DNA from 3 places in the Tepidibacillus infernus genome. Region 1 is predicted to be linked to each of the others. Evidence: riboswitches for the same ligand, from Rfam matches in the RefSeq annotation. Region 1 holds a riboswitch; each other region holds the start of a gene.
What was found. A riboswitch is a leader RNA that binds a small molecule or an ion and turns the genes downstream of it on or off. The one in region 1 is predicted to bind S-adenosylmethionine.
Positions count from the first base shown of each region.

Region 2: linked by a shared signal. The riboswitch ahead of TEPIDINF_RS02230 (O-acetylhomoserine aminocarboxypropyltransferase/cysteine synthase family protein) and the one ahead of metX (homoserine O-acetyltransferase MetX) in region 1 are both predicted to bind S-adenosylmethionine.
Region 3: linked by a shared signal. The riboswitch ahead of TEPIDINF_RS08660 (methionine ABC transporter ATP-binding protein) and the one ahead of metX (homoserine O-acetyltransferase MetX) in region 1 are both predicted to bind S-adenosylmethionine.

Region 1 is NZ_JBLWFI010000001.1:2,279,849-2,283,128, forward strand. It holds gene TEPIDINF_RS11395 (homoserine dehydrogenase) at 1-802, opposite strand, end outside; gene metX (homoserine O-acetyltransferase MetX) at 789-1,883, opposite strand; SAM riboswitch class I at 1,993-2,099, opposite strand; gene TEPIDINF_RS11405 (cell wall hydrolase) at 2,253-2,684, shown strand; gene gerQ (spore coat protein GerQ) at 2,702-3,109, shown strand.
Region 2 is NZ_JBLWFI010000001.1:446,391-449,670, forward strand. It holds gene leuS (leucine--tRNA ligase) at 1-282, shown strand, start outside; gene TEPIDINF_RS02220 (DUF2533 family protein) at 362-631, opposite strand; gene TEPIDINF_RS02225 (helix-hairpin-helix domain-containing protein) at 709-1,353, shown strand; SAM riboswitch class I at 1,394-1,498, shown strand; gene TEPIDINF_RS02230 (O-acetylhomoserine aminocarboxypropyltransferase/cysteine synthase family protein) at 1,563-2,849, shown strand; gene TEPIDINF_RS02235 (CoA-binding protein) at 2,913-3,280, shown strand, end outside.
Region 3 is NZ_JBLWFI010000001.1:1,722,586-1,725,865, reverse strand. It holds gene TEPIDINF_RS08675 (hypothetical protein) at 1-63, shown strand, start outside; gene TEPIDINF_RS08670 (hypothetical protein) at 146-424, opposite strand; gene TEPIDINF_RS08665 (hypothetical protein) at 641-1,096, shown strand; SAM riboswitch class I at 1,220-1,333, shown strand; gene TEPIDINF_RS08660 (methionine ABC transporter ATP-binding protein) at 1,421-2,449, shown strand; gene TEPIDINF_RS08655 (methionine ABC transporter permease) at 2,436-3,092, shown strand; gene TEPIDINF_RS08650 (MetQ/NlpA family ABC transporter substrate-binding protein) at 3,117-3,280, shown strand, end outside.

The sequences.
Region 1 (3,280 bases):
AGGTTGGTTCTACTCGGACATTCCAGCCTGTATCTGACTTATAAAGTGATGCAACTAGTTTCATTCGTAAGCCTAGTTCTTCAACAAGAGCCAATTGTTCCAGCGTAACCTCCGAGACACCAATCTTTTTCACTGAAGTCCAGTTTGGTCGTTCAGGAAAGATGATGTCACTTAAAACCATTAATTTATAAAAAGTATCCCAGCCCTCAATATCATTTGTAGGATCTGCTTCTGCAAAACCTGCAGCTTGTGCTTCCTTTAACGCCTGTTTGAAGGAAATTCGTTTTTTCCTCATTTGACTCAGAATATAATTCGAAGTCCCGTTTATAATCCCTTGGATTTTTGTAATTTGATTCACTTGAAGCAATTGTTTAATCGTCCGAATAATAGGAATTCCACCAGCTACACTAGCTTCAAAGGCTAACATTACCCCATATTGTTTCGCGATTTCCTTTAATTCAGCTCCATTAAATGCCATTAATTCTTTATTTGCTGTAATCACATGACAACCTTTTGAGAGTGCCTGAATGATATATTGATAGGCAGGATCTCTTCCCCCTATCATTTCAATGACTACGTCTAATTTAGGTAATTGTAAAATATCCTGATAATTCGTTGTAACGAGAATAGAATCCCTCATCTCCAAAACTCGTTTCTTCTCTATATCCTGAATCAAAATCGCAACGACTTCAACAGACTTGCCTAAGATATGTTGTAATTGTTTTTGATGGGAAATGATCGTTTGATATACACCAGTTCCCACCGTACCCAAACCTAGTAAGGCTACCTTAATCGATTCCATATAAACCCTCCTTTACAATCGATCCCCATTTATCAAATTCGACTAAAAAACCATCATGGCCATAAATCGTATCGATCTCATAAAAATTTGCATGACCTCCTAATTGACGATAGGCCTCTGTTAGCTCCTTTAAACTTTCTGGCGGATAAAGCAAATCCCCTTTATAGGCAATTGCGATCATAGGGACTTTTAATAATTTCAAGGCTTCTTTCCATCCTCCACGGCCACGACCGATGTCATGACTATCCATCGCCTTAAGTAAATATAGATAGCTATTGGCATCAAAACGTTTTGTTAATTTATCTCCTTGATAACTAAGATAAGATTCTATTTCAAACGTAATTTCATCGTGGGAATTCCCCCACTCATTACGAAGGCTCCTCTGAAAACGTTGATTATACAACTCTTGTGAACGATAAGTAATCATTCCTAACATACGTGCAAGACTTAATCCATGATCAGGTTTATCTTCCAATGGATAATTTCCATGATTCCATTTAGGGTCATAAATAATAGCAAAGCGGGACATAGCATTAAAAGCGATGGCATAGTCACTTAAATAAGAAGTCGCAGCAAGGGGAAATAGCTTATCCATAAAGGTAGGGTAAAGAATTCCCCATTCCAAAACTTGCATTCCACCTAATGACCCTCCAATCACTGCATGCACATGATCAATACCCATTTTCCTTAATGCTTTGTATTGAGCATGAACCATATCCCTGATGGTAACAAAGGGAAATGAAGCACGATAAATCTCTTTATTGTCAGGGTTTATACTTAAAGGACCTGTTGTACCATTACATCCACCAATCACGTTTGTCGTAATCACTTGATACTCATTCGTATCAATCCATTGATAGGGGCCAATCATCCCAGACCACCAACCAGATGTCCCATCATTTCCATAAGCAAATTGATTTCCTGTCAAACCATGACACACTAATATAACAGGTGCACCAATGGAGCCTACCCTCTCATAAGCTATATGAGCTTGTGGTAAAATCGTTCCAGATTCAAGCATTAAATCTCCAATTTCTATTTTTCCATACTCATAATGAAGATTGATCTCTGCCACCGCCATCCTTACTCCTCCTCTTCATCCATTCAAATCCCCTAAAAAAGTAAAATCCCCTTCCTAAGAAGAGGGATTAAAAAACCATCTCTTCAAGAAGAGATGGTGATCGCCGCTCTTCTTATCTATCAGAACATGAATGTTCTGCAGGAATTGGCACCGCGTTTTATTTAAACCGGTTGCCGGGCTTCATAGGGCCAGTCCCTCCGCCTCTCTGGATAAGAATTTCCTTTATTAAATTAAATGATTAATACAAGAATACAATGCATTAAAACAGATTGTCAAGGGATTTTTTTTAAATGATTCCTTTGTTTTAATCACCTATTCTGCACAGGTTAAATATATTGTTATGGAAGCCTATATATGCGGGGTGAATCAATGGCTGTAATAAAAGCTAATTCAAAAGACGTGAAACTGTTGGCTAGATTAATGAGGGCTGAAGCTGAAGGTGAAGGGAAGCTTGGCATGCTAATGGTCGGTAATGTTGGAGTTAACCGTGTACGTGCTAGTTGTTTAGACTTTAAAAACATTCGGACAGTTAAGCAGATGGTTTTTCAATCTCCTGGTGGATTTGAAGCGGTTCAAAAATCTTATTTCTATCAAAGAGCCAGAACACAGGATATCCACCTAGCAAGAAAAGTGATTAGAGGTAATAAATACCATCCAGCCACTCGAGCATTATGGTTTTTTGAACCACTAGGTCCGTGCCCAAGAACATGGTATAACCAACCCAATGCGGGGCGCTATAAAGACCATTGTTTTTTTCACCCTACTTACAGTAATTGCCCTTCCGTTTACCGAACTTATTAAAGAGGAGTTGAATTTCGATGTATCCTTACAATCCATACTATTATGATTCATATTTAATCAATCCCTATGATATGAATATGCCCGATTACATGCAACCAATGGTACCACAACAACCAATGGTACCAATTCCACCATCACCTGAAACAGGAATCGATGTGCCTGGTCTTTTACCAGCAGAACAATCTTATATTGAAAATATTTTAAGACTTAATTTGGGAAAAATTGCAACGATTTATATGACTTTTGAAAACAATAAAGAATGGAATGCCAAAGTATTTAAAGGTAGTGTGGAAGCTGCAGGTCGCGATCATATTATTATTAGCGATCCACAAACTGGAAGACGTTATCTTTTATTGATGGTTAATCTTGATTATATCACTTTCGATGAAGAACTAAACTATGTTCCTCCAACTGTCAGATTATAGCCTTTTAAAACAGAAGGGACACCTTTAACGTGTTCCTTTTATTTTTGCATCGGCTCTAGTTCTCTTGCAATTTCTTCTTTCTCTTTTTTGGATAAGATAAGGCTAACCATTGAACTTCCATTTATTATAAAAAACAAGCCCCATATCGCTACAGGGCTCATGTGCTCAAAA
Region 2 (3,280 bases), 1.8 Mb from region 1:
CTGGCAGAAGAATTGTGGCAAATGATGGGACAAAGGGAAAGTATTCATAAAGAAAAATGGCCAACATATCAAGAAGAGTATTTAGTGTTAGATGAAGTGGAAATTGCAGTACAAATCAATGGAAAAATCAAAGGAAAAATGGTTGTTCCGACTTCCTATTCCAAAGAGGAGTTAGAAAAGGAAGTTCTTTCTGATCCAAGATTAGAAGAATGGAAGGCTGGTAAAGAAGTCCGTAAAGTGATTGTCGTTCCAGGAAAACTGGTCAATATTGTTGTTAGCTAATAAATCATAAGAAAGACTACTGGACAAACCAGTAGTCTTTTTGTACAAAAAGCAGGAAATTTATGCTTTTTATCAAATATTAGGAATGTGTTTTCATTTTATTCGCATATGCTGTGAACATTTCCATTGTTACTTCTTTTCGAGAAGGAAGCTGATTCTTTAGTGCGTATCGATTCATTTCATTAGTCCATTGATTTAACTTAGTTAAATCTACATTTTTTCCTATTTTATATTCGGTTAGTAATTCATCTATAATCCGTTCACGCTGCTGATCCATTTGTTTATATACTTCGATGGCATGAACTTTTTCATTTACTTTTTTTGATATTTCCAAATGAACGCTATTCATTTTATCACCTCAACCTTTTGATTCTATTATTTTATATCAATAATTAAAAAAATGCAGTAGTAGAAAGGGGAAGAAGAATGGGAAGTCTCCCAAATATACGGTTTACAAAAAGAGAAAAAGTCTTACTCGGACTGTTGATTATTTTTTTACTTATCATCATTAGTCAATACATCTCTTATCATCAAAAACAGCCACCTACGTTTGCGGATGAACCTTTAGTTGAGTTATCCACCGAAAAAGGGGATACCCCACAAGGAGAAGTAAAGCAAACGGAAATGACAAATCCTAAGAAGATAGTAGTTGATGTGAAAGGAGCAGTAGCAAAACCAGGAATCTACCAATTAACAGAGGGGTCAAGGGTAAAAGAAGCGTTAGATCTTGCTGGAGGGACCTTAGCAAATGCAGATTTAAACCAAGTCAATTTAGCTCAAAAAATCGCAGATGAAATGGTCATTTTTGTCCCTGTTCAAGGAGAAACACTAAATGGTGTATCTTCTGGATTAGGTGTATCTTTTGAATCAAATGCTGAAACAATTTCCATCAACCAAGCAAGTGAAGAAGAGCTGATGCAATTAGATGGAATTGGTCCTGCTAAGGCAAAAGCTATTATAGAATACCGAACAAAACAAGGTAAATTTCAGACGATTGAAGATCTGATGAATGTGCCAGGAATCGGCCAAAAAACTTTTGAACAAATAAAAGAAAAAATTTCAGTGCATTAACAGAATAATGTGTTATAATATTTTACAATTACATAATAAACTCTTATCCAGAGTGGCGGAGGGACTGGCCCGAAGAAGCCCGGCAACCCCACAAGTTAATTGTGAAGGTGCTAATTCCAGCAGACGAAAGTCTGAAAGATAAGAGAATTAGGTTTTACACCTCTTTCTCTTTGAAAGAGGTTTTATTTTTTTCTAAGGAGGAATTAAAAATGACAGAATTAAGGAAAGAAGAGAAAGGACTAGCAACATTAGCAATTCATGGAGGGTATACTGCAAGTAAACACTTAGGGGCGACAAATGTTCCAATCTATCAAACGGCAGCCTACCAATTTGAGAATTCAGAGCATTCTGCTGCCCTGTTTAATATGGAACAAGAAGGTAATATTTATAGCCGAATTAGTAACCCAACAACAGATCTATTAGAACAACGTTTGGCAGCTTTAGAAGGAGGAGTAGGTGCCTTAGTTACTGCTTCTGGACAATCGGCAGCATTATTATCTATTCTTAATATTGCTGAAACTGGAGATGAAATCATTGCTTCCAAAAACTTGTATGGGGGTACCATCACCTTATTTACATATACATTACAAAGATTAGGAATTACGATTCATTTTGTAGATCAAAATGATTTAGATCAATGGCAAAAGCATGTGAATGAAAGAACGAAAGCTTTTTATATTGAGTCCATTAGTAATCCTTCTTTAGATGTTCCAGATATAGAGGAATTAGCTAATTTAGCACATCAAAATGGAGTTCCATTGATTGTGGATAATACATTTGCAACCCCTGTATTATTACGTCCATTTGATTTTGGGGCAGATCTTGTGATCCATTCCACAACCAAATATATTGGAGGGCATGGTAATACGATCGGGGGAGTTGTCGTAGATAGTGGAAAATTTCCATGGGACAATGGGAAATTTAGGCGATTAAGCGATCCAGATCCTGCCTACCATGGACTAAGCTATATAGAACATGTCGGAAAACAGGCATATATTACAAAATTGAAGGCACAATTAAATCGGGATATTGGTGCAACCATGGCACCATTTAATGCATTTCTGTTAATTCAAGGGTTAGAAACGCTTTCTCTTCGCATGGAAAGACATAGTACAAATGCGTTAGCTGTAGCAAACTTTTTATCTCAGCATCCGCAAGTTGAATGGGTGAATTATCCTGGTTTAGAGAATCATTCAACCTATACCTTAGCCAAGAAATATTTAGATCATGGGCAAGGAGGTATCCTGACCTTTGGTGTAAAAGGTGGATATGAAGCAGCAAAACGCTTCATCGATAAGGTTCAATTATTTACCCATGCTGCAAATGTAGGTGATGTTAGATCCTTAGTTATCCATCCAAGTAGTTCAACTCATCACCAGTTAACAAACGAACAAAAGATAGCTGCAGGTGTATCAGATGATTTAGTTCGAGTATCTGTTGGAATCGAAGATATTAATGACTTATTAGCTGATCTTGAACAGGCTCTAGCAGAATAATTATTGACTTATTCCTAAGAAATACAATATTGTATAGGTAAATGATAAAAAGGGGAGCTTTCCATGAGTCTTTTAACAACAAATGAACAAATCAAAGAACTGATTCAAGAAACAAAACGTATCGCAATTGTAGGATTATCCAATAAACCTGATCGTGATAGCTATAGAGTGGCTGAGTATTTATTAAATCATGGTTTTGAGATTATTCCAGTCAATCCAACCATCGATGAAGTATTAGGAGTAAAAGCTGTTGCCTCCTTAAAAGAAATTAAAGGGACAGTCGATATGGTTGATGTATTCCGTCGTGCTGATCAAGTCATGCCTGTTGTAGAAGAGGCGATTGAAATCGGAGCAAAATCAATTTGGTTCCAATTAGGTGTGGTTAATGAAAAAGCGGCCAAGGAAGCTTCTGATAAAGGTTTAAAAGTGGT
Region 3 (3,280 bases), 560 kb from region 1:
GAGAATATTCCATTAAAGAATGGGGATATTATAAAAATTAAGTACAAAGGAAGTATTAGATAATTACATTAAAATTGTTTTTAAAAATGCAAATTATAAAAATTAAGCCGCCTAAAATGGTGGCTTTTTTCTTCCTTATGACAATTTAACTAAAAATAGAGGTGCGTTGACCAACAGAGTTAACTCCTGAAAGCGTCTTGGGGTCAAATTCCTGCCAATGATTCGCTTCATCTAGAATCACCATTTCTTTAGATTGTAAAGACACAAAATCCTCATCTGTTAAGAATTGATATTCATAGTGATTGAGATAACGAATTCTCCATAATCCTTTTCCATCAAGGTTTGAAAACCATTCAATCAATTTTTCACAGCGACCAGCAAAATCGTTAATTTTTTTATTACACAAAGGGCAAACAAATTTCATTTTCATTCGCTCCCTTTATCCTCAGTTGATCTTTTATCCTATTCCTTTTGTTATATTATTCGTATTTACCTGTTTATTTTCTTTAAATATACGCTATTTTTCAAAAATTAGCTATTACTTTTCAACAAATAATGGCAATGTTAGAACAGAATAAGGGATGATTATAACGGGCAAGGTAGAAATAACTAGATAAAACCCATGAAAGGAGAGAAAACAATGAGTTTAGCAACTTCGTTTATCACCTCTTTTTTTGTGCTCCTCCTCCTTGTTTTAGGGTATTACTTTTATATTGAAAAACCAAAAACCGTAGAAAAGAAACAGTCTAATGTCATTCCCCTACAAACGGATGGCTTTGATTTTATCTTGTATCAGGGGAAGATTAAAGAAATGATGACAGACTACCAGCGGTTTTTGGCAGAAATGGATATCATCGTATACAGCAAAAGCATATTTATTGGCTTTTTAGAACCTAAATATGCTTATATTGATTTACCAGCTAAAGCGATTCATTCTGTAAAATATGAACCTACAAAACTAACCATCCATTGTTATCGCCAAATGATAAGTACCAGCAAAATTACCATCAAATCCAACTCCACAAAAAGCCTATATTTATTAGCGAAAAAAATTGATTTTATTTCTAGGCGTTCAAAAAAGACAAATGCAATTTAGTTATAGTTTGGAGAAAATTAACAATAAAAAACAATTGACATAGGCTTGTAGCAGATGTTAATATTCGTATAGTGTTTAATGCATTGAAATGCGTAAATGGTTTAAAGTGAATAAATGGATATCTCCTTATCCAGAGAGGTGGAGGGACTGGCCCAATGAAACCCGGCAACCAACATGTATTTTGTACATGGTAAGGTGCCAATTCCTGCAGAACAAATTTGTTCTGAAAGATGAGGGAAGGAACTTGTACGAATAATCTGGTCCTTTCTGATGCTTTCAGAAGGGGCTTTTCTTATTGAGAAGAAAGTAGAAGTTGGTGAATAGATGATAAAACTTCATAAAGTAAAAAAAATATTTAAGTCCAAAACTCAAGAAGTGGTTGCATTAAAAGAGATTAACTTGGATATTCAATCAGGGGCAATATATGGCATTATCGGTTATAGCGGAGCAGGGAAAAGTACTTTAATCCGTTTAATCAATATGTTGGAGCGTCCAACAGAAGGTGAAGTTTGGATCGATGAGCAAAGGATGGATCAATTACGACCAGAAGAACTACGCAAAGCCCGCCAAGGAATCGGGATGATTTTTCAGCACTTTAACTTACTCTGGTCAAGAACAGTTGCAGAAAATATTGCCTTCCCACTCGAAATCGCAGGGGTTCCTAAAAAGGAGATCGATCAGAGGGTAAAAGAATTGATCGATTTGGTTGGGTTGACCGAGCGAGCCAATGCATATCCTTCTGAGTTGAGTGGTGGACAAAAGCAACGGGTAGGTATTGCAAGAGCTTTGGCGAATAACCCAAAAGTACTTTTAAGTGATGAAGCCACATCAGCACTAGACCCGAAGACGACCGATTCTATATTAGAATTGCTACAAGAGATCAATAAAAGAATGGGAATTACTATCATTTTAATTACTCACGAAATGCATGTCATTCAAAAGATTTGTCAGCGAGTTGCTGTGATCGATGGTGGGGAAATTGTTGAAGAAGGTCCTGTTCTAGAGGTTTTTACTCATCCGAAACAAGAAATAACGAAAGAATTTGTAAAACAAGTTACCGAACATCAAAGGACAAAAGAGACGATTGAGCATTTGCCATTAGACAAAGATAGTTTTATTTTAAAATGTACATTTGTTGGTGAAACAGCTAGTCAACCGATTATTAGTAAATGGGTGCAAACCTTGGGAATTGAAGTCAATATTTTAGAGGGAAATATCCAATATGTTCAAGGTGCTTCTTATGGCTCACTTTATATTCAAGTTCAAACTTCTGAAGCAAAACTAAAAGAATCAATTAAATTCTTAGAGTCTTGCCAGGTAGAAGTGGAGGTGGTTCAAAGTGTTAACGGATAGAGAATGGCTACAGCTATGGCAAGCCACTTTGGAAACCTTGTATATGGTTGGATTATCTGGACTATTTACCGTTATCTTAGGAACGCCGTTAGGCATTTTACTTGTTTTAACCGACAAAGGCCAAATATTACAAGATGGGACAATCAATAAAGTGATTGCTGCAATCGTTAATATCTTTCGATCGATACCTTTTATTATTTTGATTGTCTTATTGATTCCCTTTACAAGATTTATTGTAGGAATCAGTATTGGTCCTACTGCTGCATCTGTACCTTTAATTATCGGTGCTGCTCCTTTCTTCGCTCGCTTGGTTGAAACTTCTTTGCGAGAAGTGAACCGGGGAGTGGTTGAAGCAGCGATATCCATGGGGGCTAGTAACTGGCAAATCATAAGAAAAGTCTATTTGCCTGAAAGTTTACCTTCCATTGTATCTGGAATTACAGTAACTTTGGTTACTTTAATTGGTTACTCAGCTATGGCAGGTGTTGTAGGTGGTGGTGGCCTAGGTGATATGGCAATCCGCTATGGGTACCAACGATATAACATGCCAGTTATGCTGGTTACCACAGCCGTTATTTTAATTCTTGTTCAAATCGTTCAAAGTTTTGGAGATTATCTCTCCAAAGTTTTAGATAAAAAATAAAATTATATAAGGGGGCTTTTTAAAATGAAAAAGTTTTTAGCTTTATTTTTAATTGCAGTATTAAGTTTAACTTTAGCCGCTTGTGGTTCAGGTTCAACTAATGAACAGCAAGGTGCAAGTGAAAATGGTGGACAACAACAAGAAGTGACTTTAAAAGTGGGTGCTACAGCTGTACCACATGCAGAGAT